Regions from separate parts of the Nonomuraea sp. NPDC050404 genome, predicted to be linked through region 3. Evidence: riboswitches for the same ligand, from Rfam matches in the RefSeq annotation. Region 3 holds a riboswitch; each other region holds the start of a gene.
What was found. A riboswitch is a leader RNA that binds a small molecule or an ion and turns the genes downstream of it on or off. The one in region 3 is predicted to bind thiamine pyrophosphate.

Region 1: linked by a shared signal. The riboswitch ahead of AB0I81_RS22050 (FAD-dependent oxidoreductase) and the one ahead of thiC (phosphomethylpyrimidine synthase ThiC) in region 3 are both predicted to bind thiamine pyrophosphate.
Region 2: linked by a shared signal. The riboswitch ahead of thiD (bifunctional hydroxymethylpyrimidine kinase/phosphomethylpyrimidine kinase) and the one ahead of thiC (phosphomethylpyrimidine synthase ThiC) in region 3 are both predicted to bind thiamine pyrophosphate.

Annotation. Positions count from the first base shown of each region.
Region 1 is NZ_JBFAKB010000007.1:395,451-405,251, forward strand. Features, by position in the region: gene AB0I81_RS22015 (nucleobase:cation symporter-2 family protein) at 1-336, shown strand, start outside; gene AB0I81_RS22020 (glycerate kinase) at 435-1,592, shown strand; gene allB (allantoinase AllB) at 1,589-2,917, shown strand; gene alc (allantoicase) at 2,920-3,864, shown strand; gene pknB (Stk1 family PASTA domain-containing Ser/Thr kinase) at 3,940-5,850, opposite strand; gene AB0I81_RS22040 (thiazole synthase) at 6,023-6,778, opposite strand; gene thiS (sulfur carrier protein ThiS) at 6,771-6,971, opposite strand; gene AB0I81_RS22050 (FAD-dependent oxidoreductase) at 6,968-8,215, opposite strand; TPP riboswitch at 8,205-8,321, opposite strand; gene AB0I81_RS22055 (FAD-dependent oxidoreductase) at 8,375-9,544, shown strand; gene AB0I81_RS22060 (Rv2175c family DNA-binding protein) at 9,575-9,801, shown strand, end outside.
Region 2 is NZ_JBFAKB010000040.1:51,310-61,110, forward strand. Features, by position in the region: gene AB0I81_RS57240 (hypothetical protein) at 1-1,190, opposite strand, end outside; gene AB0I81_RS57245 (hypothetical protein) at 1,423-2,031, shown strand; gene AB0I81_RS57250 (M28 family peptidase) at 2,214-3,713, shown strand; gene AB0I81_RS57255 (M28 family metallopeptidase) at 3,973-5,295, shown strand; gene AB0I81_RS57260 (M28 family metallopeptidase) at 5,340-6,839, opposite strand; gene AB0I81_RS57265 (ATP-dependent DNA ligase) at 6,973-7,920, opposite strand; TPP riboswitch at 7,979-8,074, shown strand; gene thiD (bifunctional hydroxymethylpyrimidine kinase/phosphomethylpyrimidine kinase) at 8,068-8,874, shown strand; gene AB0I81_RS57275 (TenA family protein) at 8,880-9,539, shown strand; gene AB0I81_RS57280 (carbon starvation CstA family protein) at 9,541-9,801, opposite strand, start outside.
Region 3 is NZ_JBFAKB010000035.1:1,743-11,543, reverse strand. Features, by position in the region: gene AB0I81_RS54275 (ABC transporter permease) at 179-838, shown strand; gene AB0I81_RS54270 (ABC transporter ATP-binding protein) at 831-2,009, shown strand; gene AB0I81_RS54265 (ABC transporter permease) at 2,006-2,782, shown strand; gene AB0I81_RS54260 (glycine betaine ABC transporter substrate-binding protein) at 2,779-3,735, shown strand; gene AB0I81_RS54255 (SDR family oxidoreductase) at 3,776-4,609, shown strand; gene thiC (phosphomethylpyrimidine synthase ThiC) at 4,606-6,186, opposite strand; TPP riboswitch at 6,179-6,291, opposite strand; gene AB0I81_RS54245 (hypothetical protein) at 6,381-6,731, shown strand; gene AB0I81_RS54240 (universal stress protein) at 6,744-7,580, shown strand; gene AB0I81_RS54235 (cellulose binding domain-containing protein) at 7,688-8,740, shown strand; gene AB0I81_RS54230 (YbaK/prolyl-tRNA synthetase associated domain-containing protein) at 8,779-9,318, opposite strand; gene AB0I81_RS54225 (metalloregulator ArsR/SmtB family transcription factor) at 9,308-9,610, opposite strand; gene AB0I81_RS54220 (AIM24 family protein) at 9,694-9,801, opposite strand, start outside.

The DNA of each region.
Region 1 (9,801 bases), on a different contig from region 3:
CTCGTGGTGCTCGGCCTCATCCCCATGCTCGGCGCGGTGATCGCGGCCATCCCGCAGCCGGTGCTCGGCGGCGCGGGCATCGCGATGTTCGGCACCGTGGCCGCCTCCGGTATCCGCACGCTGGCGAAGGTGAGCTACGAGGGCAACCACAACCTGGTCATCGTGGCCGTCTCCATCGGGGTGGCCGCCATCCCGGTGGGCGCGCCGGACTTCTACGACAAGTTCCCCGACTGGGCCCAGACCATCCTGAACAGCGGCATCAGCACCGGCAGCCTGCTCGTGATCGTCCTGAACCTCGTCTTCAACCACCTGCGGCCCGCCCGGCGCGAGAGCTGAGCGGCTCGGGATGTGATGATGAGTCACGCCTTCCTGCCCGCTCGCACCGGGCAGGAAGGCGTGTCAGGACATTGTTCATCATCAGGTGGGAGTTCGTAGTGGTTCAGCACGTTCTGGTCGCCCCGGACAAGTTCAAGGGGACGCTGACGGCGGCAGAGGTGGCCGCCCGGGTGTCGGCCGGCCTGGGCGTTCCCACGGTGGAACTGCCGATCGCCGACGGCGGCGACGGCACCGTGGACGCGGCCGTGGCGGGTGGCTTCGGCCGGGTCGCGGTCGAGGTCACCGGGCCCACCGGCGAGCGGGTCCTCGCGTCGTACGCCCGGCAGCCCACCGGCACCGCCGTGGTCGAGTTGTCCGAGGCGTCCGGCCTGCGCCGCCTGCCCGGCGGGCGTGAGCCGCTGACCGCCACCAGCTACGGCACCGGCGAACTGATCGCCGACGCCGTGCGGCGCGGCGCCAAGCGCGTGGTGCTCGGCCTGGGCGGCAGCGCCTGCACCGACGGCGGAGCGGGCATGGCGCAGGCACTCGGCGCCCGCCTGCTCGACGAGGCGGGCGACGACCTGCCCCCGGGCGGTGCGGCGCTGCGGAACCTGGCCCGCATCGACATGTCGGGCTTCCTTGACATCTCCGGCGTGGAGTTCGTGGTGGCGAGCGACGTGGACAACCCGCTGCTCGGCCCGCACGGCGCCGCCGCCGTCTACGGCCCGCAGAAGGGCGCCACCCCCGAGGACGTCGAGACGCTGGAGGCCGCGCTGTCGCGCCTGGCCGCCGTCGCCACCTTCACCCACGGGCTGATGGGCGCGGTCGAGCACGACGACGTCGTACGCGCCATGGGCGTGGCGGGCGCGCCGGGGGCGGGCGCGGCCGGCGGGGTCGGGTTCGCGGCGCTGGCGTTCCTGCACGCCGAGATCCAGCCGGGCATCGACTACCTGCTGGACCTGCTCGGGTTCGGTGAGCGGGTCGCGGGGGCGCGCCTGGTGATCACCGGCGAGGGTTCGCTGGATGAGCAGTCCCTGCGCGGCAAGGCGCCCATCGGGGTGGCGCAGGCCGCGGCCAGGGCGGGCGTGCCCGTGGTGGCCGTGTGCGGCCGCCGTACGCTCTCCGACGCCGAGTTGAAGGCCGCCGGCATCGAGGCGGCCTACGCCCTGACGGACCTGGAGCCCGACCCGGCCGCCTGCATGGCGCAGGCCGGGCCCCTGCTCGAACGCCTCGCCGCCCGCCTGGCCGCCGAGCGCCACCTGGAAGGAGCTGAATGACCCCATCCGACACCCCATTCGATCTAGTCGTCAGATCGCGCAGGACCGTCACACCCGAGGGGGAGCGGGCCGCCGCGATCGCCGTACGGGATGAGAAGATCATCGCCCTGTACGACTACGCCGCCCCGCTGCCCGCGGCCGAGGACGTCGACCTGCGCGGGCTGGCCCTGCTGCCCGGCCTGGTCGACACGCACGTCCACGTCAACGAGCCCGGGCGTACCCACTGGGAGGGCTTCGACTCCGCGACCAGGGCGGCCGCGGCCGGCGGCGTCACCACAATCCTGGACATGCCGCTCAACTCCCTGCCGCCCACCGTCAGCGCCGAGGCGCTGGAGGTCAAGCTGCGGGCCGCCGGGGGGCAGTGCCACGTGGACGTCGGGTTCTGGGGCGGGGCGGTGCCGGGCAACGCCAAGGATCTCGCGCCGCTGCACGAGCGCGGGGTCTTCGGGTTCAAGTGCTTCATGTCGCCGTCGGGGGTGGAGGAGTTCCCGCCGCTGGGGCCGGAGGAGATGCGGGCCGCGCTGGCGGAGGTCGCCGGGTTCGGCGGGCTCATGGTGGTGCACGCCGAGGACCCCGACCTGCTGGCCGAGCCCGGCGGGCCGAGCTACCGGGAGTTCCTGGACTCGCGGCCGGGGGCCTGTGAGCGCAGCGCCGTCGAGCGGGCCGTCCGGATGGCGGAGGAGACCGGCTGCCGGGTGCACATCCTGCACGTCTCCAGCGCCGAGTGCCTGGAGGTGCTGGAGACGGCCATGGCCAGGGGCGTGGCGGTCTCCGCCGAGACCTGCCCGCACTATCTGACGCTGGCGGCCGAGCTGGTGCCCGAGGGTGTGACCACGTACAAGTGTTGTCCGCCGATCCGCTCGCGGGCCAACGGCGACCTGCTGTGGGACGGGCTGGCGCGGGGTGTGCTGGGCTGTGTCGTGTCCGACCACTCGCCTTCGACGGCCGAGCTCAAGGTGCCCGACTTCGCCGCCGCGTGGGGTGGCATCGCCTCCCTCCAGCTCGGGCTGCCGGCGGTCTGGACGGAGGCCGCGCGCCGGGGGCACGGGCTGGGGGACGTGGTCCGCTGGATGTCCGCCAATCCCGCCGCCATGGCCGGTATTTCCGGAAAAGGCGGGATAAAGGTGGGGAACGACGCCGATCTGGTGGCCTTCGACCCGGATGCCGACAATCTCATCGACGCCGGACGCCTTCACCACAAGAACCCGGTGACCCCCTACCACGGCCGTACCCTCAAGGGCGCCGTCCTGACCACCTGGCTGCGCGGCCGCCCGGTGGACGGCGATCCGCATGGACGATTGTTGACAGCCAGGGGAGCGTTCTGAGGATGTCCCGTTTCACCATCCTGCCCGACCTCGCCCTGCGCAGCCTCGGCGGCTCGGTCGTGGCGGCCAGCGACGAGTCCTTCGCCGAGAAGGAGAGCCTGATCAGGCCGGGGCGGCCCGGCTTCAGACCGGAGACGTTCGGCAACAAGGGGCAGGTGTACGACGGCTGGGAGACCCGCCGGCGTCGCGAGCCCGGCCACGACTGGGCGCTGGTGCGGCTCGGGATGCCCGGCGTGATCCGGGGCGTGGTGATCGACACGGCCTGGTTCAAGGGCAACTACCCGGCCCAGGCGTCCGTGGAGGCCGCCTCGGTCGCGGGGCATCCGTCGCCGGCGGAGGTGCTGGCCGCGCCGTGGACGCCGATCGTGCCGCTGTCCGCGCTCAAGGGGGACGCCGAGCATCATTTCGAGGTCTCGGGCGAGGAAGCGTACACGCATGTGCGGCTCAACATCCACCCGGACGGCGGGGTCGCCCGGCTGCGGGTGCACGGTGCGGTCCGCCCCGACCTGTCGCTGCGCGACGGCCTCGGCCTCGACCTGGCCGCCCTCGCCAACGGCGGGCTGGTCACCGCCTGCTCCGACGAGTTCTACTCCTCGCCCAACAACGTCATCGCGCCCGGCCTGGCCAGGCACCAGGCCGAGGGCTGGGAGACCGCCAGGCGGCGCGGCGGCGGCAACGACTGGCTGGTCGTACGGCTGGCCGGGCGCGGCGTCATCGCGCTGGCCGAGATCGACACCACGAACCTGCTGTTCAACGCGCCCGGCGCGGTGTCGCTGACGGGACTCGACGGGGAGCGCGAGGTGCCGCTGCTGCCCAGGACCCGCCTGCAGCCGGACACGCCGCACAGCTTCCGGCTCGGCCACACCGAGCCGGTCACGCACGTACGGGTGGACATCTACCCGGACGGCGGCCTGGCCCGCGTCCGCCTCCACGGCCACCTGACCTGATCCGGTGATCACCGGCCCCCATCGGTGCCAGAGCACCTTCCACGACCCTCCTGGCCCGGTGATCGCCGGCGATCATCAGTGCCAGAGGTACACCGTGCTGCCGGACGGCCGCTCGCTGTTCGGGAGCGGCCGCTGGTACTGCACCACGCCGCCGTTCGCCAGCCGCTGCACCCGCACCTGGAACCCCAGCCCCCGCAACTCGGTCTGGGCGTCGCCGACGTTCTTGCCGACCACACCGGGCACCATGCTGAACTGCTGGTCGTCGCGTCCCTCGTTGTCGCCGCGGAACCACTCCCAGATGTCGGTCTGGCAGCGCGCCACCGTCACCTGAACCGGCGCGCCCTTGTCCACCTCGGCCTTGGCCTTGGGCGACTGGGCGATCACCGTGCACGGCTCGGCGTCGTCGTCCACCTCGTTGACCTGTACCTGGAAGCCCTGGTTGGTCAGGTGCTGGGCGGCCTGGTCCTTCGGCATGCCGCCGACGTCGGGCATGACCAGCCCGGCGCTGACGAAGATGTCGACCCGGGCGCTCTTCTTGACCTTCTCGCCGTTCTGCGGGGAGGTGCGGATCACCTTGTCGCGTTCGACCTCGGTGTTGGCCTGGCGCTTGACGTTGCCGACCGTCAGCCCCGCCTTGGCCACCTCGGCGCGGGCATCGTTGCCGGACATGCCCGTCACGTCCGGCACGATGATGCGCTCGGGGCCGAGCGACAACACCACCGTGACCGTCGAGCCCTTCTCCAGCTCCGAGCCGTCGGCCGGGTCGGCGCTGAGGACCAGGCCCTCGCCCACCTTCTCGTGGTACCGGCCCTCGGCCTCGCGTGCCACCAGTCCGGCCGCGGCGAGCTTCTTCTGGGCCTCCGCCAGGTTCATGCCGTTCAGCTTGGGCACGGTGACGTACTCGGGCAGGGAGAAGTACCACCCGGTCAGCCCGACCGCCACGACCATCACCGCGGCCAGCGACACCAGGAACCAGTTGGGCCGGAACCCGCGCCGCCGCCGCGGCACCTCGGCCCGCGGCTGGACCAGCGTGTGGGAGGGGGCGGCGGGCGGCATTGACCGTGTGCCGGTGGGCATGCCGAACTGCTGGGTCCCGGTCGGCGCCCGCAGCGGGCCCGTGCCCGGCGGAGGGGTCGTACGGGGCAACATGCGGTGCGTGTCGACCGCCGCCACCAGCATCGCCGTCGCGTCGGCCGGGCGGTGCCCGGGGTCGCGGGCGGTCGCGCCGGCCACCAGCGTGTCGATCAGCGGCGGCACCTCGGGAGCCACCGACGACGGCGCGGGCACCGTGTCGTGCACGTGCCGGTAGGCGACCGACATCGGCGTCTCGCCGTCGTACGGCTGCTGCCCGGTCACCAGCTCGAACAGCATGATGCCCGCGGCGTAGACGTCGCTGCGCACGTCGGCGGCGCCGGTGGTGACCTGCTCCGGCGCCATGTAGCCGATCGTGCCGATCATCACGCCGGTACGGGTCTGGTTGGTCGCCTCGATCGCCCTGGCCAGGCCGAAGTCGACGACCTTGACCCGGCCGTCGTCGGTCATCAGGACGTTCTCCGGCTTGACGTCGCGGTGCACCATGCCGGCCTGGTGGGCCGCGCCGAGCGCCGCGAGCACCGGGATCATGATCTCGAGCGCCTCGCGGGCGGGCAGCCTGCCGCGGTCCCGCAGGATGTCGCGCAGGGTCCGGCCGGGGACGTACTCCATCGAGAGGTAGACAACGTCGTTGTCCGTGCCCTGGTCGAAGACGTGCACCACGTTGGGGTGCGAGAGGCTGGCGACCGACTTCGCCTCGCCGATGAACCTCCTGACGAACGCCGGGTCCTCGGCGAGCGAGCGGTGCATGACCTTCAGCGCCACCATCCGGTCGAGCCGGATGTCCAGCGCGAGGTAGACGGTCGCCATACCGCCCCGGGCGATCCGGCTCTCGATGCGATAGCGCCCATCGAGAAGCCGACCGACCAGGGGGTCCGCAGTCGTCGTGTCCACCCAGCCGAGTTTACGGGCGATTTGCCACCGGCATGGCCTCGCCGCCCGAAACCGATGCGGAGACGTTCTCGTTGGAACGTCCCCGCACCTGGTGAGCCTGACCAGCGACCACTCGCGTCACAGGGTGCCGGATCCGCTTCGCCGTCGGCGTGGCGTCATCGGCTCCCGGCTTTCACGGGCTCATTGGGGAGGATGCCTCGGCGTAGCGGCGGCGCGGGATGCGGCCCGCCTGGCGCGCCAGGCGGCCGGCCGCCACGGCCCCCTTCATGGCCGCCGCCATGAGGTCCGGCCGCTGCGCCCGGGTGACGGCCGTGGCGAGCAGCACGGCGTCGCAGCCCAGCTCCATCGCCAGGGCCGCGTCGCTGGCCGTGCCGATGCCCGCGTCGAGGATCACCGGCACGGTGGCGGCCTCCACGATGAGCTCGATGTTGTGCGGGTTGCGGATGCCAAGACCGGAGCCGATCGGCGCGCCCAGCGGCATCACGGCCGCGCAGCCCGCCTGTTCCAGCCGCCGCGCCAGCGCCGGGTCGTCGCCGATGTAGGGCAGCACCACGAACCCGTCGGCCACCAGCCGCTCGGCCGCGTCGAACGTCTCGATCGGGTCGGGCAGCAGCGTGCGCTCGTCGGCGATGACCTCCAGCTTGAGCCAGTTGGTGCCCAGGGCCTCCCTTGCCAGCCGGGCCGTCAGCACGGCCTCGCCCGCGGTGAAGCAGCCCGCCGTGTTCGGCAGCACCTTGATGTCGCGCTCGCGCAGCACGTCCAGCACCGAGCCGCGGGCGCCGGGGTCGAGCCTGCGCATCGCCACCGTCGTGAGCTCGGTGCCCGACGCCGCCAGCGCCTGGTCGAGCACCTCCAGCGAGGGCGCGCCGCCGGTTCCCATGATGAGCCGGGAGGAGAACTTCTCCCCGGCGATGATCAGATCATCCACCTTGCACCGCCGTCAGAACCTCCACGCGGTCACGGTCGCTCAGCGCCGTCGTCTCCCAGGCGCCGCGTGTGACCACCTCGTCGTTCAGTGCCACGGCCACTCCGGTGGTCGCCGCGGTCAGTGTGCGTACGGCCTGCGCCACGGTCATGCCGTCGGCGACCTCGTGCGCGGCCCCGTTGATGCTAATAATCATGAAATTTCCCGAAATCTTGCCGGCGCGCACCACGCCGCCAGCTCGCTCTCCTCGCCCGTCAGGGCGCCCAGCAGGATCTCCGTCGTGAGCGGGGCGAGCAGCACGCCGCCCCGGTGGTGTCCCGTCGCGTACGCCAGCCCCGGCGTGCCCGATGGCCCGATGAGCGGCAGGTTGTCGGGCGTGCCCGGCCGCAGCCCCGCCACCACGTCGGCCACCTCCAGCTCGGTGACGCCCGGCACCAGCTCCCTGGCGTCGCGCAGCAGCTCGTACAGGCCGCCCGCGGTGACCCTGGTGTCGAAGCCCATCTCCTCCTGGGTCGCGCCGACGACGAGCTCGCCGTCGCCTCGGGGGACCAGGTAGACGGACGAGCCGTGTACGGTGCCGCGTACACATCGGCTGAGCAGCGGCTGCGGGGAACGCAACCGCATGATCTGCCCCTTCACCGGCCGCACCGGCACCTCGGCCAGCCCGGCACTCCACGCCCCTGCGGCCACGACGACCCGCTCGCCCTGCACTTCACGCTGGTCGGCGTCGGCCAGGCGTACCCCCACGACTCGGCCGTCCTCGCGCAGCAGCTCGGTCGCGCGGGCCCGCACCAGGGGGACGCTGAGGCGTTCGAGCGCGGCCAGCAGGGCGGACGTCACGCGGCGCGGATCCACCCACGCGTCGCCGGGCGCCAGCAGGCCGCCACGCACCGAGGGGGCCAGCATGGGCTCCAGGCGCCGGCACTCGCGCCCGGTCAGCCGCTGGACCGGCAGGCCGAGCTTGTCCATGTAGCCCGCCAGCTCATCCAGCGCCGCCAGGTCGTCGGTCCCGAAGGCGACGTCCAGCGTCCCGTCCGAGCGCAGGTCCAGCCCGCGCGCCGGATCGCCACCGGAGCCACCGCTGAAGCCGTCACCGGAAACGCCGCCGATCCCACCGCCGGGCTCGCGCACCGGATCGCCGTCGGGGCCACTGCCGGATTCGCCGCCGGATTCGCCGCCGGATTCGCCGCCGGGGTCGAGGCCGGCGTCGGTGGTCAGTTCGGCGGCGAAGGCGGGCCAGCGGCGCAGCGCGGCCACCCCCAGCCGCAGCAGCGGCGTCTCGGTGTAGGTCACCTCGCTGACCGGGGCCAGCATCCCCGCCGCCGCGTACGAGGCCCCGGTGCCGGGAGCCGGGTCAACCACGGTGACCGGCCGCCCCGCGCGGGCCATCCGCCAGGCCACGGAGAGCCCGACGACCCCGCCACCCACGATCACATCCACATGCGCTCCCTTCGCCGGCATGATCCGGATCAGGTGTCTTGCGGTCGAAGGCCCGGTAAAGCCTTCCTCTCAGCCCGGTAATGGCCGGACTCCCGCGCGTCTTACGTACCTCAGCCTACGGCCTCGGTTCGATGCGCACGCACCGCCCCCGTTATGGTCATGAACGTGAACCAAGTCGTGGTGGTGGGAGCGGGCCTGGCCGGGGTGCGTACGGTCGAGGTCCTGCGCGGGCGCGGCCACACCGGCCGCATCACGCTGATCGGTCAGGAACGCCATCGCCCCTACGACCGCCCGCCCCTGTCCAAGGCCGTGCTCAAGGGCGAGGCCGACACCAGCTTCGTCGACACCGACCTCGACGCCCTGGGGGTCGACTTCCTGCCGGGCGTCGGCGCCAAGTCGTTGCGGGCCGGCGTCGTGGAGACCACCGAGGGCGAGATCGCCTACGACGGCCTGGTCATCGCCACCGGCGCCGACCCGATCAGGCTGCCGGGCGACGGCCTCCAGCACGTGCTGCGCACCCTCGACGACGCCCACGAACTGCGCGCCGTGCTCGTTCCCGGTGCCCGCGTGACGATCATCGGTGCCGGCTGGATCGGCGCGGAGGTGGCCACCGCCGCGCGCCGCGCCGGCTGCGCCGTGACGGTCGTCGAGAGCGCCCCGACCCCGCTGGCCACCGCCGTCGGCACCGAGATCGGAGCCCGTACCCGGCACTGGTACGACGGCATCGACCTGCGGCTGAACACCATGGTCGACTCCGTGGACGAGGGCGGCGTGCGGCTGGTGGGCGGCGAGTTCGTCGAGTCCCACGTGGTGGTCACCGGCATCGGCGTGCGCCCGGCCGTCGAATGGCTGGCCGGCGCCGACATCGACCTGCACAACGGCGTCGTCACCGACGAGCACCTGCGTACCTCCCTGCCGGGTGTCGTCGCGGTCGGCGACTGCGCCGCCTGGTGGTCGCGCCGCTGGGGGACCAGGCTCAGGGTGGAGCACTGGGACACCGCCCTCAACGCCCCCGAGGTCGCAGCCGCGTCGTTGCTGGGGGAGGAGGCGGTGTACGACCCGGTGCCGTACTTCTGGTCGGAGCAGTTCGGCCACATGATGCAGTACACCGGCCACCACCCGGCGGGCGAGCGGCTCATCTACCGGGGCGACCCGGAGGGAAAATGGTCGGCCGTCTGGCTCACCGCCGACGATGTCGTGGCCGCGGTGCTGGCCGTGGACCGGCCCCGCGACTACGTGCAGGGACGCCGGATCATCGCCTCCGGCGGGCGTCTGGACGCGGAACGCCTGGTAGATCCAGAAGTACCCCTACGGGATTGTGTTGTTTGAGCAAGCACGGCATGTGGTAGTTGTGGTTTCGTGACGCTTTCTGTTGCACAGATCGACCGGGAGACCGACCAACTCGTGGACGAGTGGCTGACACTCCCTGAAGTGGCCTCGCGCCTTGACCTTCCGGTCGGGCGGGCCAAACAACTCCTGCGGGATCACAAGCTCCTCGGCGTACGCCGGGGCAGCGGCGGGCCACAGGTGCCCGCGGTGTTCCTCGACGGAAAGGACGTGATGAAGGGTCTGCCCGGCACACTGAC
Region 2 (9,801 bases), on a different contig from region 3:
AGCCGTGCCGGCAGGCCACGGGCGTCGACCAGCAGCGTGAACCGCACCGGCCCGTCGATGCCCGCGCCCGAGTACCTGGCCAGACCCTCCTCGCCCCTGATCCGATGTGCCATGGCGGTCCCCGTGATCGTGCGGCCGTTCCCGGCGGCGGGCGTGCTGGTCACGTCCGGCCCGGCGGCGTCGATGAGGGCTTTGATCGCGTGCGGCGAGCTGTAGTCACGCACGAACGGCGTGCCGTCGCGGGCACACGACCCCGTCGGCGGTCGCGGCGGAGGTTGCGCGGCGTCGAACCGCACGCCGTCCGCGACCCCCGCGTTCCCGACAAGACTCACCCCCGCGGGATCTGGAGCGTTCCCGCAAGTGATCTTCATGTCGTACGCCGTGGCCGCGTTCGCGTCGAAACTGAGCCTGCCATCGGCGACGACCTTCCCCACCCCCACCTCGCTCACGTGGTGGAACGTGACCGTGTGACGTCCGATCGCGCCATACACCGCACCGGCGTCCGGCGGCGGCCCGGCGGCCCGGCCGGAGACCATGGTCACCGCACCCGCCACCGTCGCCACGATCAGCACGCCGATGGCGATGCCGCCGAGGTAGGCGGGCTTGCGCCAGAACGGCACGACCACGACGCGCTCCTCGTACGCGGGCGGCGGCTCCTCGGGCCTGGTCCGCCACTCGGCCTCGCACAACAGTTCGTGCACCGTGGCGCCACGGGCGGCACCGGAGTGGCCGAGCAGAACACGTACCAGATCGACGGCCGACGGCCGGGAGGCCGGATCGGAGCGCCGGCACTCCTCGATCACGGCCCGCAGCGCGGGCAACAACCGGTCAAGATCAGGCTCGGCCACCCCATCGCGGCGCTCCCCAGGCTCCGTCCCGGTCGCCGCGAACACCACCACATCCGCCCAGTCCATGACATCGCTGGCGGGAAACTCGCTGTCGCGCGGCCCCGGCGCGAAGAACGCCTGGCCGCGCGGCCCGATCAGGACGCCGGCCGGACTGAGCCGCAGCCCCGCGATCCCACCCAGGTGCATCCTGGCCATCGTGGCCGCGGTACCGAGGGCGAACAGATAGAGCGACTCTCCCGCGAAGGGCCCGCCCGCCCTGACGACAGCGGCGAGCGATTCGCCCTTTCCCAGGTAATCGCGCGGCCGCAGGGCCAGGCCGTCGCTCCATCCCTGAAATTCCATCGCCATCCCCATGGCACCGGTCAGCGCAGCGCGGCACGCTCGACGTACACCCATCAGGCCAAGTCGGCGCGTACCGTTTTCCGTCAGGTTGTACGCCTTGGGGACGGAAACGGGTTCAACCGAATACGCGAAAATCTTTCCGACGCCGAACTGCGCGCATAAGGCATCGAGCTTGACCTTAACGCGGCGTCAACGTTTCTAATTGGGGGCAGACGGTAACGAAGGGGGTTCAATGGTCGGCGCGGTTCGGCGGGTTCTGGAGTTCGAGGGGCAGGGGCTGGCGGCCATCGGGATGTGGCTGCTTCGGCGCAAGCACGGGGTGCCGCCGGGCTCGACGGTCGCGACGTACTCGAAGGAGCAGACGTTCACGTTGACGTTGTTCGCATTCGCGTTCGCCGTCGAGACCGTGGTGGCGGATCTGCTGCTGGTCTCGTTCGGGGTGACCGGCTGGGTGCGGTACGCGGTGCTCGTCGCGGACCTGTACGGCCTGCTCTTCGTGGCCACGATGGCGGCCGGCTCCGTCACCAGGCCGCACGTCGTCACCGCCGATGAACTGCGCATCCGGTACGGCCACTACTTCGACCTGCGGGTGCCCCGCGAGCTCATCACCTCCGTGCGCACCAGCCGCAACTACAACGAGACCAGCATGGTCTCGGTCAAGGGCGAGCGGCTGGCCCTGGCGGTGTCCTCGCAGACGAACGTGACGGTCGAGCTGAGCGAGCCGATCACCGCCGTGCGGCCGCTCGGGCAGCGGGTGGAGATCACCTCGATCCGGTTCTTCGCCGACCGGCCGGAGACGCTTCTGGCGGCACTGCGCGACGAACGCACCGCAAGCCCATGACACGGCGAACGCACCGCAAGCCCATGACACGGCGTACGGACGGCAAGCCCGTGAGGGGCCTCTAGGCGAAGGCGGTTTGTGGGGTTAAGTTCCAGGGAGCACCATCTCGGGATCTTCCACCCTCGACCTCGGATGGAGGCGCCGCCATGCTCTTATTCAGGCGTTCGACCTGGAAAATCGGCATGAGATCGACCATCGTCGCGGCGATCGCAACACTCTTCCTGCCCTTGCTCGGCTTACCGGCCCACTCCCAGGCCGCCCTCGCGGCCCCCGACATCCCGCTGGCCAATGTCAAGGCCCACCTGACCCAGTTCCAGTCCATCGCCAACGCCAACGGCGGTACCCGGGCGCACGGGCGGCCCGGTTACCTGGCCTCGGCCAACTACGTCAGATCCCGGCTCGACGCCGCCGGGTTCACCACCACCCTGCAGTCGTTCACCTACGGTGGCGCCACCGGCTACAACGTCATCGCCGACTGGCCGGGCGGTGACCCGAACGACGTGCTCATGGTCGGGGCGCACCTCGACAGCGTGACGGCCGGGCCCGGCATCAACGACAACGGCTCGGGCAGCGCGGCCATCCTGGAGACCGCGCTGGAGGTGTCCAGGCAGTCGCTGCAGTCGGCCAAGCATCTGCGCTTCGCCTGGTGGGGCGCGGAGGAGCTGGGGCTGCGCGGGTCGCAGTTCTATGTCAGCAACCTGCCGGCCGCCGAACGGGCGCGGATCAAGGGGTACCTGAACTTCGACATGGTCGGCTCCCCCAACGCCGGATATTTCGTGTACGACGGCGACAACTCCGACGGAACCGGCTCGGGGCCGGGACCGGCCGGGTCGGCGGCGCTTGAGCGTACCCTCCAGGACTACTTCACCTCGATCGGCGTGCCGACGCGCGGCACCGACTTCGACGGGCGCTCGGACTACGGGCCGTTCATCTCCGTGGGCATCCCGGCGGGCGGCACGTTCACCGGCGCGGAGGGCATCAAGAACGCCACTCAGGCCGGGTTGTGGGGCGGGACCTCGGGGCAGGCGTTCGACGTCTGCTACCACCGCGCCTGCGACACGACCGCCAACATCAACGACACCGCGCTGGACAGGAACACCGACGCCATCGCGTACGCGGTGTGGACCATCGCCACCGCCGTGCCGCCGGTCGTGGTGTGGCAGGACACGTTCGAGACCGCGAACGGATGGACGGTCAACCCGGCCGGCACCGACACGGCCACCCTGGGGCAGTGGGAGCGGGGCGATCCCGCGGCCACCACGTCCAGCGGCGCCAAGCAGCTCGGAACCACTGTCAGCGGCACGAACGACCTCGTGACCGGGGCTCTGGCGGGCTCCTCGGCGGGCGCGTACGACATCGACGGCGGCGTCACCTCGATCCAGTCACCGCCGATCACGCTGCCTTCGACGGGCGCGCTGAACCTGTCGTTGTCGTGGTATCTGGCGCACGGCTCGAACGCCTCCAGCGCCGACTACCTGCGGGTGCGTGTCGTCGGCGGCACGACGGCCACGGTGCTCAACCAGGCGGGCGCGGCCACCAACCGCAACGGCGCCTGGGCCACCGCCACGGCGAGCCTGAACGCGTTCGCGGGCCAGACGGTCCGCATCCTCATCGACGCGGCCGACGCATCCGGAGCCTCGCTGGTCGAGGCGGGCGTCGACAACGTGTCGATCACCCGATAGCTCGCCGGCAACCGGCAATCACCCCAATAGGTCACCCGACAGCTCGCCGGCAACCGGCGATCACCCGATAGGTCACCCGACAGCTCGTCGCAGGCAACCGGCGATCACCCGATAGATGCGCAGTCCCCCCGGGCCGGTCCACGGAGAAGGACCGGCCCGAGAGCAATTCCCAGCACCCTCTTGGAGCCATCTCATGGCACTCTCTCCCCTTGCCCGGAAAAGAATCCGTAAATCATTTCTGCCGTTATTGGCCGGCGTCGTGCTCGCCGGCGTGCTGACCCCGGCCGCCGAGGCGGTCGTGCCGCGCGATCCGGCGATCGAGAAGATGGTCCGGCAGGTGGACGCGCGCAACCTCGGCCGGATCATCGCCAAGCTGGCCTCCTTCGGCACCCGGCACACGCTGTCCAGCCAGGACGACCCGGTACGCGGTATCGGCGCCGCCAGGGACTGGATCTACGACGAGTACGTAAGGATCGCCGCCACCTCGGGCGGGCGCATGACGGTGGAGAAGCAGTCGTTCGTCCAGCCCGTCTCACCGCGCATCCCCGCCCCCACGACGATCACGAACGTGGTCGCGACGCTGCGCGGCTCGCAGGACGCCTCGGCGGCCCGTACGTACGTGGTCAGCGGCCACTACGACTCCCGCTGCACCGACGTCATGAACGCCACCTGCGACGCTCCCGGCGCGAACGACGACGCCTCGGGTGTCGCCGCCGCCATCGAGGCCGCCCGCGTCATGGCGACCCGCACGTTCGACGCGACCGTGGTGTTCATGGCGGTCGCGGGCGAGGAGCAGGGCCTGTACGGGGCCGCGTACTACGCCCAGCAGGCCAAGCAGAGCAACGCCGACATCCAGGGCATGTTCACCAACGACATCGTGGGCAGTTCGGTCGGCGAGAACGGCCGGGACGCCAAGGCCGTACGGGTGTTCTCGGAAGGCGTACCCACCTCGGAGACCCCCGCCCAGGCCGCCGTGCGCCAGTCGGTCGGCGGCGAGAACGACGGGGTCTCGCGGCAACTCGCCCGCTTCGTCCACGAGACGGCCGAGCAGTACGTGCCGTGGTTCGACGCGCGCATGTACTACCGCAGGGACCGCTACCTGCGGGGCGGCGACCAGATCCCGTTCCTGCAGCAGGGCTACGCCGCCGTGCGCTTCACCGAGGTGCACGAGGACTACCGGCACCAGCACCAGGACGTGCGGGTGGAGGACGGGGTGCAGTACGGGGACCTGCTGCGGTTCGTCGACAACGACTACGTGGCGCGAGTGACCCAGGTGAACCTGGCCGCCCTGGCCGTCCTGGCCCGCGCGCCGCGCTCACCCGGGCGGGCGGCCATCGTGACGAGCCGCCTCACGAACGACACCGACCTGCGCTGGGACGCCAACCCCGAACCCGACATTTCCGGGTACGAAGTGGTCTGGCGGGACACAACCGAACCGAGCTGGACGCACTCCCGCTTCGTCGGAAACGTGACCTCGTACACGGTGGAGGGCTTGTCCAAGGACAACTTCCAGTTCGGGGTGCGGGCAGTGGACACCAAGGGCCACCGCAGCCCGGCCAGCTACCCGACCCCGGCAAGCTGACAGGTGAGCGGCCGGGTGGAACGTCCACCCGGCCGCAAGAACCGTCAGCCGGTGCCCTCCGACAGGGTCGTCGCCGACTGGGCGGGTGACCTGGGTGGGATGGAGCGCAGGTTGAAGGCGTAGCGGGCGACCGAGTCCGCGATCGCGTCCGCGTCCACGTCGAGCGCCGTGTCGTTGACGTTGGCGATCGTGTCGCACGCCAGGTGGTAGCAGACGTCGTACGCCACCCCCGCCGTGCCGCCGAACAGCGCCGCCTCCTCGGGCGTCTTGATGCCCTCGGCGCCGGTGAAGATGCCGCCGGACGGGATGCCCACGGCGATGAACGGCCCGTAGTCCGAGCGGCCGTCGAAGTCCGTGCCGACGGTCGGCAGGGACCTGGTGCCGTAGAACGCCTCGAACTGCTCCTCGATCTGCGCCGATCCGGGCGGGCCCGCCGGCGAGCCGACGCCGTCGGAGTCGTCGCCGTCATACAACTTGTAGGCGTAGTTCGGCGAGGCGACCATGTCGAAGTTCAGGTAGACCCTGATGCGGTCCCGCTGCGCCTCCGACAGGGCGTCCACGTACTGGTCCGAGCCGAGCAGGCCGATCTCCTCGGCGGCCCAGAAGGCGAAGCGCACCTTGTTCTTGACCGGGAAGTACCCGCCCATCTCCTCGGCCACCTCCAGGATGGCCCCGGTGCCCGAGCCGTTGTCGTTGATGCCGGGCCCGGCGGTGACGCTGTCGAGGTGCGCGCCGACCATGACGACGTTGCGCGGGTCGCCGAAGCGGCTCTCCGCGATCACGTTGTTGTTGGTCCCGAGCACCAGGTTGGCGTCCACCTTGATGCGCACGGTGGGGCTGCCGGTGGCCAGTTCGTTGCCCGCCGCGAAGCTGGCGAACACCATGGGGATGCCGGCCCGCCACTCGCCGATGTTCAGCGGGAAGGGGTCGGTGCGTCCCGGCTGGCCCTCGTTGAAGACGATCAGCCCGGAGGCTCCGGCGGCGGCCGCATTGTCCACCTTCTGTACGAAGGGGCAGGTGCCACGCTGGATGAGCGCGATCCGGCCGGGCACGAAGCCGGCGAAGTCCGACGCCTCACAGCCGCTGGTGGAGCTGGGTACCGGAGCGGGCGGCAGCGTCAGGTCCACGCCCTGGACCTGCGCGGTCACGTCGCCGGCCGGTGAGGGCTCGAAGGTGACGAAGTCCGTGCCCGGCACGTACGTCTTCGGGGTGGGTGCGGTGATTTGGAGGACCGGCGGAGAGTTCTCCGACCAGCTCTCGACGAAGTTGATCGGGTTCAGCGTGACCTTGAATCCGGCCTTGCGCAGTTTGCCGGCCACGTAGTCGACGGAGGCGTCGTAGCCGGGGCTGCCGGCCGCGCGGTTGCCGCCGTTGGCGGTGGCTATGGCCTGTAAGGCATCGAGGTGCTTCTTGGCGTTGGCTCCCTTGACCTGCTTGACGAGCAACTTGGCGAACACGTCGTCGAGACCGCCCGCGTTGGCCGGCGCGGCCATGGCCACTGCTAAGGCGAGTGCTGTGATCAGCGCGATGACGATTCTTCGCATACGGGTCCCCCCAGGACGATGGGAATCGCGGCGTGCAACCCCCCGAGTCGCCGATTGCCCGAAAGTAACCCGCCAAGGAATCAGCGGGAAGACCCACTATTGTGGCAAATTCCGGACATCATCCGGGGATAGATCACTTCTCGCGGCGAGCGCGGGCGCGCCTCTTCCCCTCATGCATCGCCTGTACGCGGGCGACCGGAATCGTGTGCCCCTCCTCGACCAGATCGGCGGGCAGCCGCTGCGGCGCGGGCATGTGCTCACCCCAGGGATCGGCCCCGCCCAGCAACCCCGGCGCCGTACGCAACGTGAAGTCCCTCGGCGCCACCCGGTCCAGGTCCGCCCAGGCCACCGGGAAGGAGACGGGAACCCCAGGTCGGATGCGGGGACTGTAGGCGGCCACCACGGTCGCGCCGCCGGCGCGGGTGGAGTCGAGGAACACCTTGCCCTCGCGGTCCTCGCGGATGAACGCCGTGGTGGCCAGCGCCGGATCGATGCGCTCGGCGCGCGCGGCCACCGCGCGGGTGGCCGCCGCCAGGTCCTCCATGCCCGTGTCCCCGGTGACGGGCACGAACACGTGCACGCCCTTGGCCCCGCTCGTCTTCACCGCGCCCGCCAGCCCGGCCTCCTCCAGCGCCTGCCTGACCAGGAACGCGCCGCGCACCGCCAGCAAGAAGGAGTCGTCGTGCTCGGGCGGGTCAAGGTCGAGGATGAGGTGGGTGGGCTTGTCGCCGGCGTACAGCGCCGGGTGGTATTCGACGGCCCGCTGGTTGGCGAACCACAGCAGCGTCTTCCTGTCCTCGCAGAGCGCGTACGTCACCTGCCTGCGCGACGCCTCCGCCCACAGGGACACCGACTTCACCCAGTCGGGGGCGTACTTGGGCAGGTTCTTCTGCATGAACGGCTGCTGCCCGGGCCGCACCCGGATGACCGACAGCGGGCGCTCGCGCAGCGCGGGGATGATGCGATCGTGCACGGCGTCGAGGTAGTCGACCAGGTCACGCTTGGTGGCCTCGGCACCGTCGAACAGCGGCTGGTCGAGATTGCTCAGGGCGACACCGTCACGCGTCTCATCAGCGGCCACCCGCCCCACAATGCCGACACTCGAACGTGTGGTCAACTACCGGCGGCTGTTACAGTGGGCCGCTGACGCGGGGTGCCCGGACGGCCGGGCTGAGATCACACCCGTCGAACCTGATCTAGTTCGCACTAGCGAAGGGACGTCGCAGCCTTGAGCGCTGTTCCCAGAGTTCTGTCCATCGCGGGCACCGATCCCAGCGGCGGCGCCGGCATCCAGGCCGACCTGAAGACCTTCTCCGCGCTCGGCGCGTACGGCATGACGGTGGTCACCGCGCTGGTGGCGCAGACCACCACGGGCGTGACCGGCATCCACGAGGTGCCCGCCGAGTTCGTCGCCCAGCAGCTCGACACGTTGCTGACCGACGTGCCGGCGGACGCCGTGAAGATCGGCATGCTGGGCAACGCCGAGCTGATCAAGGCGGTGGCCGGGGCGCTGGACGTGTACGGGCCCGCGTACGTGGTGCTCGATCCCGTCATGGTGGCCAAGAGCGGTGACCGGCTGCTGCCCGCCGATGCCGTGACCGCGTTGCGTGAGACGTTGTTGCCCCGCGCCGACCTGATCACCCCGAACCTGCCCGAGGCGGCGGACCTGCTCGGGGAGGCGCCGGCCGGGAGCCTGGCGGAGATGCGCGCGCAGGCCGGGCGGCTGCGTGCGCTGGGGGCGCGGCAGGTGCTGCTCAAGGGTGGTCATCTGGACGGCGACACGTGCGTGGACGTGCTGGCGACGCCCGAGGGCACGGTCGAGCTGGCCGCGCCGCGCGTGGATACCCGCAACACCCACGGCACCGGCTGCACGTTGTCCTCGGCGATCGCGGCGCTGCGCCCGCGTCACGACGACTGGCCGGGCGCGGTGCGGGCGGCCAAGCAGTACCTCACGGGGGCGCTGCTCGCCGCCGACGACCTGGACGTCGGGCATGGTCACGGGCCCGTCCACCACTTCCACGCGATCTGGAAATGAGCACGATGTTCTGCGAAGACATGTGGCTGCGCACAGCCGACCTGATGACCGCCATCCACGAGCACCCGTTCATCCGCGCCCTGGGCGACGGCACCCTCGACCGCGACCGGTTCGGGTTCTACATGGTGCAGGACGCCCGCTACCTGGAGGCGTACAGCAAGGCGCTGGCCACGGCCTCGGCCCGCGCCACCGACCCGGCCGACGCCGCGTTCTGGGCGCAGAGCGCGCACACCGCGCTGGCCGCCGAGCGCCTGCTGCACGCCGCCTACATCGAGGACCCGGACCTCGCCACGTCACCGACGTGCCTGGCGTACTCGTCGTTCCTGCAGGCCACGGCGCTCACCGCGCCCTATCCGGTGATCGCGGCGGCTGTGCTGCCGTGCTTCTGGATCTACCAGGACGTCGGTACGGCGCTGCTCAAGCGGGCCGGGGACACGTCCGACCACCCCTACGGCAGGTGGATCTCCACCTACTCCGACCCGGCCTTCGCGGCCTCCGCCGAGCAGGCCAGGGCGATCGCCGACCGGCTCGCCGCCACCGCCGATCCGGACACCCGCGAGGCGATGGACCGGGCGTACGGCAGGGCGGCGGCGTACGAGTGGATGTTCTGGGACAGCGCGTGGCGGCGCGAGACCTGGCCCACGGCGCAGTGGCTCGCGCCCTGAGTCAGGGGGCTTTGGAGGCCATCATCTCCTTCTCCTCGCGGGTGGCGATGAGGCCGGCCGGCGCGTAGATCTTGGACTCCTCGAACGGCGCCTCGGTGCTGGGCAGCGGCTCCGGCGACCTGATCGCCTTGATCCACACGCGGGCAGCGTCGAGGATGACCACGATGATCAGGATCGCGAACAGCGCCGCCAGGATGCCGTCCACGGTGGAGTTGACCACGATCTGCTGCATCGCGCCGGTCGTCTTGGCCGGCGCGAGCAG
Region 3 (9,801 bases):
ACGCCCTTCGAGGAGACCAAGCTGAGCCACAGATGAGAAACCTCTCATCTAGCCCTGGGCCGACCCGTGCAAAATTCATCATTTTTTCAACGTTCTGACCTGCGAAAACAGTTCCCGCCTGTTACGGAAGTGACGTGTGGGGTGTTTGAGACTTGGAATCACGGTTAAGGGTCAGGGGATGAACTTGTGGGAGTACGTCGAGGACAGATGGGATCTCATCGTCTTCGAGACAGTCCAGCACGCCAGCATGGTGGCGCAGTGCGTCCTGATCGCGGCCGTGCTCGGCGTGCTCATCGGTGTGGCCACCTACCGCCGCCCGAGGCCCTCGGCGCTCGCCACAGCCGTCGCGGGGGTGCTGTTCACGATCCCGTCGCTGGCCATGCTCGGCCTGCTGATCCCCCCGCTCGGACTGGGAGTGGCGCCGAGCGTCACCGCGATCGTCCTGTACGCCCTGCTGCCCATCATCCGCAACACCATCGTCGGCCTGCGCGGCGTCGACCCCATGCTGGTGGACGCCGCCCGCGGCATCGGCATGAGCCGGCGCAGATCACTGACCAGGGTCGAACTGCCCCTGGCCTGGCCGGTGATCCTGACGGGCATCAGGGTCGCCACGCAGCTCGCGATGGGCATCGGCGCGGTCGCCGCGTACGTCTCCGGCCCCGGCCTGGGCGAGCAGATCTTCTCGGGCCTGGCCAGGCTCGGCGGCGCCAACTCCATCAACGCCACGCTCACGGGCACGATCGGGGTGGCGATCCTGGCGCTCATCTTCGACGGTTTCTTCGTACTGCTCGGACGGTTCACCACCCCGGGCGAAAGGTTGGGAGGTGCTCGTGCCTGACCAGCCAACTGGCGGCGTGCCGATCGAGCTGCGCAAGGTGACCAAGTCCTACCCCGGAGTGGACGAACCGGCCGTACACGAGCTGGATCTGAACATCCCGGCCGGTGAGATCGTGGTCCTGCTCGGCCCGTCCGGGTGCGGCAAGACGACCACCATGCGCATGATCAACCGCCTGATCGAGCCCACCTCGGGCGACATCGTGATCGGCGGTGAGAACTCCCGCGACATCGACCCCGACCGGCTGCGCCGCCACATCGGCTACGTGATCCAGCAGGCGGGACTGTTCCCGCACATGACCGTGGCCGCCAACATCGGCCAGGTGCCCAAGATGCTCGGCTGGGACAAGGCGCGGGTCGCCGAACGCGTGGACGAGCTGCTCACGCTGGTGGGCCTGGAGCCCGAGCTGTATCGCGACACCTACCCGCGCCGCCTGTCCGGCGGGCAGCAGCAGCGTGTCGGGGTGGCCAGGGCGCTGGCCGCCGACCCGCCCGTACTGCTGATGGACGAGCCGTTCGGCGCGCTCGACCCCATCAGCCGCGAGCGCATGCAGGACGAGCTGCTCAGCCTCCAGGAAGAGCTGGCCAAGACGATCGTCTTCGTCACCCACGACGTGGACGAGGCGCTCAAGATCGGCGACCACATCGCGATCATGCAGCGCCCCGGCCACATCGAGCAGTACGCCACCCCGGCCGAGATCCTCACGAACCCGGCCAGCGACTACGTCGAGCAGTTCCTCGGCGGCGGCTCCTCGATGCGGCTGCTGCGACTGACCAAGGTGGGCGACATCGAGACGGACCAGGTCCCCTACACCACCGAGGACGCCGACGCGCGGGAGCTCCTGGCGGAGGTCGAGAGCGACGGCCGCGGCTACGCGCTGGTCCTCGACGGGATGCGCCGCCCGCTCAGGTGGGTCGGCCAGGCCGAGCTCGAAGGTCTCAGCGGCCCGGTCGGTACGGCCGGCGACCCCGTAACCGGCTTCATCAGCGCCCGCATGACCTTGCAGGACGCCCTGGAGTCGCTGCTCAACGCCGATACCGAGGTCGTACCGGTGGTCGGCAGACGCAGGGCGTACACAGGATCGTTGTCACTGACCACGGTGCAGAACGCGATCGCCGCCATCAAGACCCACGAACGCGAGCGCCGACAGCGCAGGGGTGAGGGGACCCGGTGACGGTCGAGAGCGCTTCGGCCAGGGAGGCCACCGCGCCCGAGCCGCGCATCGGGCGCTCCTGGCACGTGATCCTGCCCCCGCTGTGCTACCTGCTGGTGGGCGTGGCGATGGTGGTCTACACGCAGGTCGTCCCGCTCGACGGCATCGAGTCGGGCTCGCTCAACCTGCCCTACATCCTGCGGCGCACGTGGGAGCACATCCAGCTCGTGTTCTTCTCGACCGTGCTGGTGCTGGTCGTGGCGCTGCCGCTGGGCATCCTGCTCACCCGGCGCGCGTTGCGCAAGGCGACGCCACTGGTGTTGTCCCTGGTGAACCTGGGCCAGGCCACCCCGGCGGTGGGCCTGGTCGTGCTGCTGGCCGTGGTGTTCCAGATCGGGTTCTGGACGGCGGTGGCGGCGCTGTTCGCCTACAGCCTGCTACCCGCGCTGCGCAACACGATGGTGGGCATCGAGCAGGTGGACCCGCGGCTGGTGGACGCCGGGCGGGGCATCGGCATGTCGGCGGCCGGGGTGTTGTTCAAGGTCGAACTGCCGATGGCGGTGCCGGTCATCCTGGCGGGGGTGCGGACCACGCTGGTGCTGAACGTGGGTTCGGCGGGCATCGCGGCCTTCATCGGATCCGGCGGGCTCGGCGACCTGATCACCACGGGCGTGACCACACAACGCAGTCTGGTCCTGATCACGGGGTGCGTGCTGATCGCCGTACTCGCGCTGCTCATCGACTGGCTTGGTGGGCTGGCCCAGCGTTACCTCTCACCGAAGGGTCTGTCGTGAGAGCACTCATGGCGCTGCTCCTGCTCATCGCCCTCTCGGCGTGCGGGCTGCGGCCCGCCTCGTCCTTCGTGCCACCGGTCGAGGCCGGCAGCATCAAGCCGATACCCACGTTGGAGGGCGTCCCGATCCGGGTGACGTCCAAGGAGTTCACCGAGCAGCTCGTCCTGGGCAAGATGGCGGTGCTCGCGCTCGCGGCGGCCGGGGCGGACGTGACCGACAAGACCAACGTCCAGGGCAGTGTGAACGCCCGCGCCTCGCTGATCAGGGGCGGCGCCGACGTGATGTGGGAGTACACCGGCACCGGCTGGATCACCTACCTCGGCCAGAGCAAGCCGATCCCTGACCCGCATGAGCAGTACGTGGCCGTGCGCGACCTGGATCTGCGCGAGAACGGCATCGTCTGGTTGCCGCCCTCCGCGATCAACAACAGCTACTCCATCGGCATGACCCGCGCCACGTCGGAGAAGTACGGCGTGACGAAGCTCTCGGAGATGACGAAGATCCCGGTGGCGGAGCGTACGTACTGCGTCGACCACGAGGCGTTCGGCCGGGACGACGGCTTCCTGGGCATGCTCAAGGGCTACGGCCTGCGATACGGCACCGACGTGCCGGCGGCCAACGTGAAGCGGATGTCGGTCGGCATCCTGTACAACTCGATCGCCAGCGGCCAGTGCGCCATGGGCCTGATCAGTACGACCGACGGCCGGATCCCGGCGCTCGGCCTGGTCCTGCTGGAGGACGACAAGCACTTCTTCCCGCAGTACAACGCGGGGATCACGCTGCGTAAACAGCTCTTCGACGCCCATCCGGAGATCGCCAAGATCTTCGCGCCGATCAGCGCCAAGCTGAACAACGACGTGATGCAGAAGCTCAACGCCAAGGTGGACGTGGACGGCGGCGATCCCGCGCTGGTCGCCCGCGACTGGCTCAGGTCAGAGGGATTCGTCAAGTAGCCGGTGTTATCCATACCCGGCCTCGGGCAGGCCGCTGGTCATGCAGAGTCAACCGTACCCAGGCCACACCGCCGAGATGAGCCCGCAGCCGCGTGACGAGATGCGCGACTACGAGGGCAGGAGCCTGCTGGAGGGCAGGAGGGCCCTGATCACCGGCGGCGACTCGGGCATCGGCCGGGCGGTGGCCGTGGCCTTCGCCAAGGAGGGGGCGGACGTCGCGATCGCCTACCTCAGCGAGCACGACGACGCCGCCCACACCGGGAAGCTCGTCGAGGCGGCCGGGCGGCGCTGCGTGTTGCTGCCCGGCGACCTGGGAGAACGCGCCCACTGCGGCTCCGTCGTGGAACAGACCGTCTCGGAGCTGGGCGGGCTGGACGTGCTGGTGAACAACGTGGCCTACCAGCAGCCGGTGAACGGTCTGGAGGAGTTGTCCGACGAGCAGTGGGAGCGCACGTTCGCGGTCAACATCCACAGTTTCTTCCACGTCACGAAGGCCGCGCTCGCGCACATGCGCGAGGGCGCGGCCATCGTCAACACCTCCTCGATCAACGGGCTGCGCGGCAACAAGACGCTCATCGACTACTCCGCCACCAAGGGCGCCATCAACGCCTTCACCTACTCCATGGCGCAGAACCTGGTCGATCGCGGGATCAGGATCAACGCCGTGGCACCCGGGCCGGTGTGGACGCCGCTGATCCCGGCGACCATGCCGGAGGAGAAGGTGGCGAAGTTCGGCGAACAGGTCCCGATGGGGCGGGCCGCCGATCCGGACGAGATCGCCCCCTCGTACGTGTTCTTCGCCTCCAACCGGCTGTCGTCGTACTACACGGGCGAGATCCTGGCCCCGATCGGCGGGGAGACGCTACCCGGTTAGTCGACGTAGAGATTGCCGCCGAGCCTCCTGAATTCGGCGGCTTTCTCCGCGTAGCCCGCATCCCTGATCTCGGCGGCCTTCTCCGCGTAGCCCGCGTCCCTGATCTCGTGGCTGATCCGCATGGAGCAGAACTTCGGCCCGCACATCGAGCAGAAGTGCGCGGTCTTGGCCGGCGCGGCGGGCAGCGTCTCGTCGTGGAAGGCGCGCGCCGTGTCGGGGTCTAGCGACAGGTCGAACTGGTCCTCCCAGCGGAACTCGAAGCGCGCGTCGGACAGCGCGTCGTCCCACTCCTGCGCCTTCGGATGCCCCTTTGCCAGGTCAGCGGCATGAGCGGCGATCTTGTACGTGATCACGCCCGTCTTGACGTCGTCCTTGTCCGGCAGACCGAGGTGCTCCTTGGGCGTGACGTAACAGAGCATCGCGGTGCCGAACCAGCCGATCATGGCGGCCCCGATGCCCGAGGTGATGTGATCGTAGCCGGGCGCGACGTCCGTCACGAGCGGGCCCAGCGTGTAGAACGGCGCGTCGTCGCAGAGCTCGCGCTGCAGGTCCACGTTCTCCTTGATCTTGTGCATGGGCACGTGGCCCGGCCCCTCGATCATCACCTGGACGTCGTGCTCGCGCGCGATCCCCGTCAGCTCGCCCAGCGTGCGCAGCTCGGCGAACTGGGCCTCGTCGTTGGCGTCGGCGATCGAACCGGGGCGCAGGCCATCGCCGAGCGAGTACGACACGTCGTAGCGGGCCAGGATCTCGCACATCTCGGCGAAGTTCTCGTACAGGAAGCTCTCGCGGTGGTGCGCCAGGCACCAGGCGGCCATGATCGAGCCGCCGCGCGAGACTATTCCGGTCTTACGCCCTGCGGTGAGCGGCACGTACGCCAGCCGCACGCCCGCGTGCACGGTCACGTAGTCGACGCCCTGCTCGCACTGCTCGATCAGGGTGTCGCGGTAGACCTCCCACGACAGCAGCTCGGGCCGGCCCTTGACCTTCTCCAGCGCCTGGTAGATGGGCACGGTGCCGACCGGTACGGGCGAGTTGCGCAGGATCCACTCGCGCGTCTCATGGATGTCGTTTCCGGTGGACAGGTCCATGATCGTGTCGGCGCCCCACCTGGTGGCCCAGGTCATCTTCTCGACCTCCTCCTCGATGGAGGAGGTCACCGCGGAGTTGCCGATGTTGGCGTTGATCTTCACGAGGAAGTTGCGGCCGATGATCATCGGCTCGGACTCGGGGTGGTTGACGTTCGCGGGGATGATGGCCCGGCCGGCGGCGACCTCCTGGCGTACGAACTCGGGCGTGACGCCCTCGCGCACGGCCACGAATTCCATCTCCCTGGTCACCAGCCCGCGCCGGGCGCAGCCGACCTGCGTGACCGGCTGACCGGCCGCGCGCCGCTCGCCGATCCACCGCTCACGCAGGCGTGGCAGCCCGCGCCGCAGGTCCGGCTCGTAGGCGGGGTCGGTGTACGGGCCCGAGGTGTCGTACAGCGTCACCGACGAGCCGTTGGACAGGTTGACCTGCCGCATGGGCACCCGCAGGTCACCGTTGTAGATCTTGGAAAAGCGCGCGTCGCTCATCGCGCAAACTCCCTTCGCCGGCATTATCCGGAGCAGGTTCTGGCGGTCGGCGGCTGTCAGCCGTCCTCTCAGCCCGGTCCGCACCGGGCTCCCGCGTTGGTCGGCGATGATCGTACCCACGGCCCGCCCGGCCCGAAACCTCGCGGGCGAGGTTTGGCGATCGCCGTCAGCGGTACGGTCCCATCAGGGGAAACATGAGAAAAATCGCCGCTGTCGTTGGACTACTCGTCGTGATGACCGCCTCCGGCGCCACTGCCGCCGCCGGTGACGGCATGCAGCAGCACGAAGTGAGCCAGGAGCAGTACGACACTCTGATCGCCCAGTGCCGCTACGCCGACACGGGGAAGGGGAAGTGCCGTGCGGCGGTCAGGGAGATGTATCGCGTCGGCAAATCCGACTCGACGCTCGACTGCCGGACATACTCCGGCGTGTCCGTCTGTGGCACACTCAGGCTCAGCAAGACCGAACGCGCGTGCACCCGCGACTCACAGGCGGCCGGAATCCCGTTCCGCCGGGCGGAAGTGGAGTGTTACGCCCTGCCCTGAGGAGCTGTGGTCTTGATCATCGTAGGCGCCGACGGCTCCCGTACCGGCCTGGAGGCGGTCGGCTGGGCCGCGGCCGAGGCGGAGCTGCGCAACTCTCCGCTGACCATCGCGTACGCCGTACCCAAATGGGTGAGCGAGGACACCGCCGTCCAGCACTACGCCGAGGTGGCCAGGTGGATGCGCGACGGCGCGCACTCCGTGCTGGACGCGGCCAGGGACCGCGCCCGCCGTGAGTGGCCGCAGGTGCTCGTCGAGGGCATGCTGGTGCCGGGCGACCCCCGCTCGGCGCTGATCAGGATGTCCGAGGGCGGCGCACTGCTGGTCGTGGGCAGTCGCGGGATCGGCGGGGTGCGGGGGCTGCTGGTGGGGTCGGTCGCGCACGGGGTGGCCGCGCACGCGCGTACGGACGTCGTGCTCGTTCACGAGACACCCGCCTCCCCGCGCGGCGAGATCGTGGCCGGGGCCGACGGCTCGCCGGGCGCCGAGCGGGCGCTCGAATTCGCCTTCACCGAGGCCGCGTTGCGGGGCGCACGGGTGCGCGCCGTCCGGGCCTGGGCCTGGCCCCAGGCGGGCGGCTTCGAGGCGGCCTCCCCCGAGCGCGAACGGGACACGGTCGGAGCCCTGGAGGAGTCGCTGGCCGAGCACCGGAAACGGCATCCCGGGGTGCAGGTGGTGGCCGAGGTCGTGCGCGGGCATCCGATGGAGGTGCTGAAGGAGGCCGCGGTACGGGCCGATCTGCTGGTCGTGGGGTCGCGGGGGCATGGGCAGCTGGCCGGGATGTTGATCGGCTCCATCAGCCAGGCCCTCCTGCACCACGCGCCCTGCCCATTGGCCGTGGTACGCGGCTGAAAGTTACATTCGTCCGCCCTGGTCAGAGGCTCCGACTTGATCGCCTCCTTCCCGCGTACGGCCGCCGATTTTACGATCTGCGCAGGCTTACGACGGGAGAGCAGACGATGCGCAAGACCGGCTCCGTGCTGGCCGCGCTGGTGGCACTGGCCGCGGCGGTGTTATTCGCCACCACCGCCACGGCCAGCGCCGCCGCCACCAGGATCATGCCCTTGGGCGACTCGATCACCGGATCCCCCGGCTGCTGGCGGGCGATGCTCTGGAACCGCCTCCAGAGCTCCGGCCACACCAACATCGACTTCGTCGGGACCCTTCCGCCGCAGGGCTGCGGAGTGGCGCACGACGGCGACAACGAGGGGCACGGCGGCTACCTGGCCACCAACGTGGCCAACCAGAACCTGTTGACCGGCTGGTTGTCCGCCACCCGGCCCGACGTCGTACTCATGCATTTCGGCACCAACGACGTGTGGAGCAACATCGCGCCGGCGACGATCCTCAGCGCGTTCACCACGATGGTGAACCAGATGCGGGCCAGCAATCCCAACATGAAGATCCTCGTCGCCAAGATCATCCCTATGAACCCGTCCAGCTGCGGAGAGTGCGCCCAGCGCACGGTGAACTTCAACAACGCCATCCCCGCCTGGGCCGCGGCCACCACGACCGCGCAGTCGCCGATCACGGTGGTGGACCAGTGGACGGGCTTCAGCACGGGCACCGACACCTACGACGGGGTGCACCCGAACGCCGCGGGCGATCAGAAGATGTCCGACAAGTGGTACACGCCCCTGGTCAACGCACTCGCCGGCACCGACCCCGGCACCCCCACCCCCACCATCACCCCGACCATCACCCCGCCGCCTACGGGAGGTTGCACGGCCACGTACAAGGCGACCGGGCAGTGGCAGGGCGGGTTCCAGGGCGAGGTCACCGTCAAGAACACCGGTACGACGCCGATCAGCGCGTGGACGGTGTCGTGGACGTTCGCCAACGGTCAGCGGATCACCCAGATCTGGGGCGGCACGCTGGGCGGGAGCGGGTCCTCGGTGAGCGTGCGCAACGTCTCGTGGAACGGCCTGCTGGCGCCCGGGGCCTCGACCACGTTCGGCTTCCTGGGCTCCTGGACCGGCACCAACACCGCCCCAACACCCACCTGCGCCTAGCAGTTCTCCTTCAAGCCGATCGAGACGCCCACCTGCGCCTAGCTCTCCTTCGAGACGATCGGGACGCCCACCTCCGCCTTATCCTCCTTCGAGACGATCGGCTCGATCCGGGGCGCCGCCAGCCGTACGTAGTCGTCGGTGGACAGCGCCACGGATCGGTCGAGGCGGGCGGCGTTGAAGTACAGCTCGGGGCGGCTCAGCAGCGACGGGTCCGCGACCAGCTCCAGCCGGGGGTCGAAGCTGAACGGCAACACCGTCCCGCTCTCGCTCCCGGCCAGTTCCTCGGCCTTGTCCTTGGCGGCGAAGGCCACGTACGTGCCGTCGAGCAGGCCCTTGACCGCCTGAAGGTCGAGCCGCGCGTCGCCCGGCACCACGGCCAGCACGTGCCGGGTCTGCTTCTTGCCCACCTTGACCATCACGATCAGGCACTTGGCGGCCTGCGAGGCGTCATGCCCGCGCAACGCGCTGACCTCGTCCGTACGTCCCTCGGGCGGGTGGTCGATCAGGCGGTAGCGCGCCCCGGCGGCGTCCATCTCCTTGATGAGACGGTCGTAGGCGGCATGGGGCTCACCAGTCACTGCTCAGCAACTCCTTCACCGCGGCGATCCGATCCTCGTCGCGCCGGTAGAACACCCACTGCTTGATCTTCGTCCCGCGAATCAGCCCCGCCTTGGCCAGCACCTTCAGATGCTCGCCGCAGGTGGGCTGGCTCACGCCGAGCTTCTCGGCCATGAACAGTGAGCAGACTCCGTCGCGTACGAGGTCGCCGTCGCGCTGCGGCCGGAAGTGCCGCTCGGGGTCGCGCAACAACTCCAGGATCAGCAGCCTCTTGTCATTGGCCAGTGCCTTGATCAGATCGACGTCCAGCACCGACCCATTATGGCAATTAGCTAATTCCCTGTCTACCTACCGTTGGCCACCCGCCGGGCCCACCATCGACCCTTCGCCGGCGACTAGGAACGAGGCGCCGGAACGGGAACCCCTTCACTGGCCTGCACCAGCACGAACCCCTGCCCGGTGAACGCGAGTTGCATGGCCTCCCCACTCCCCCGCCCGATCAA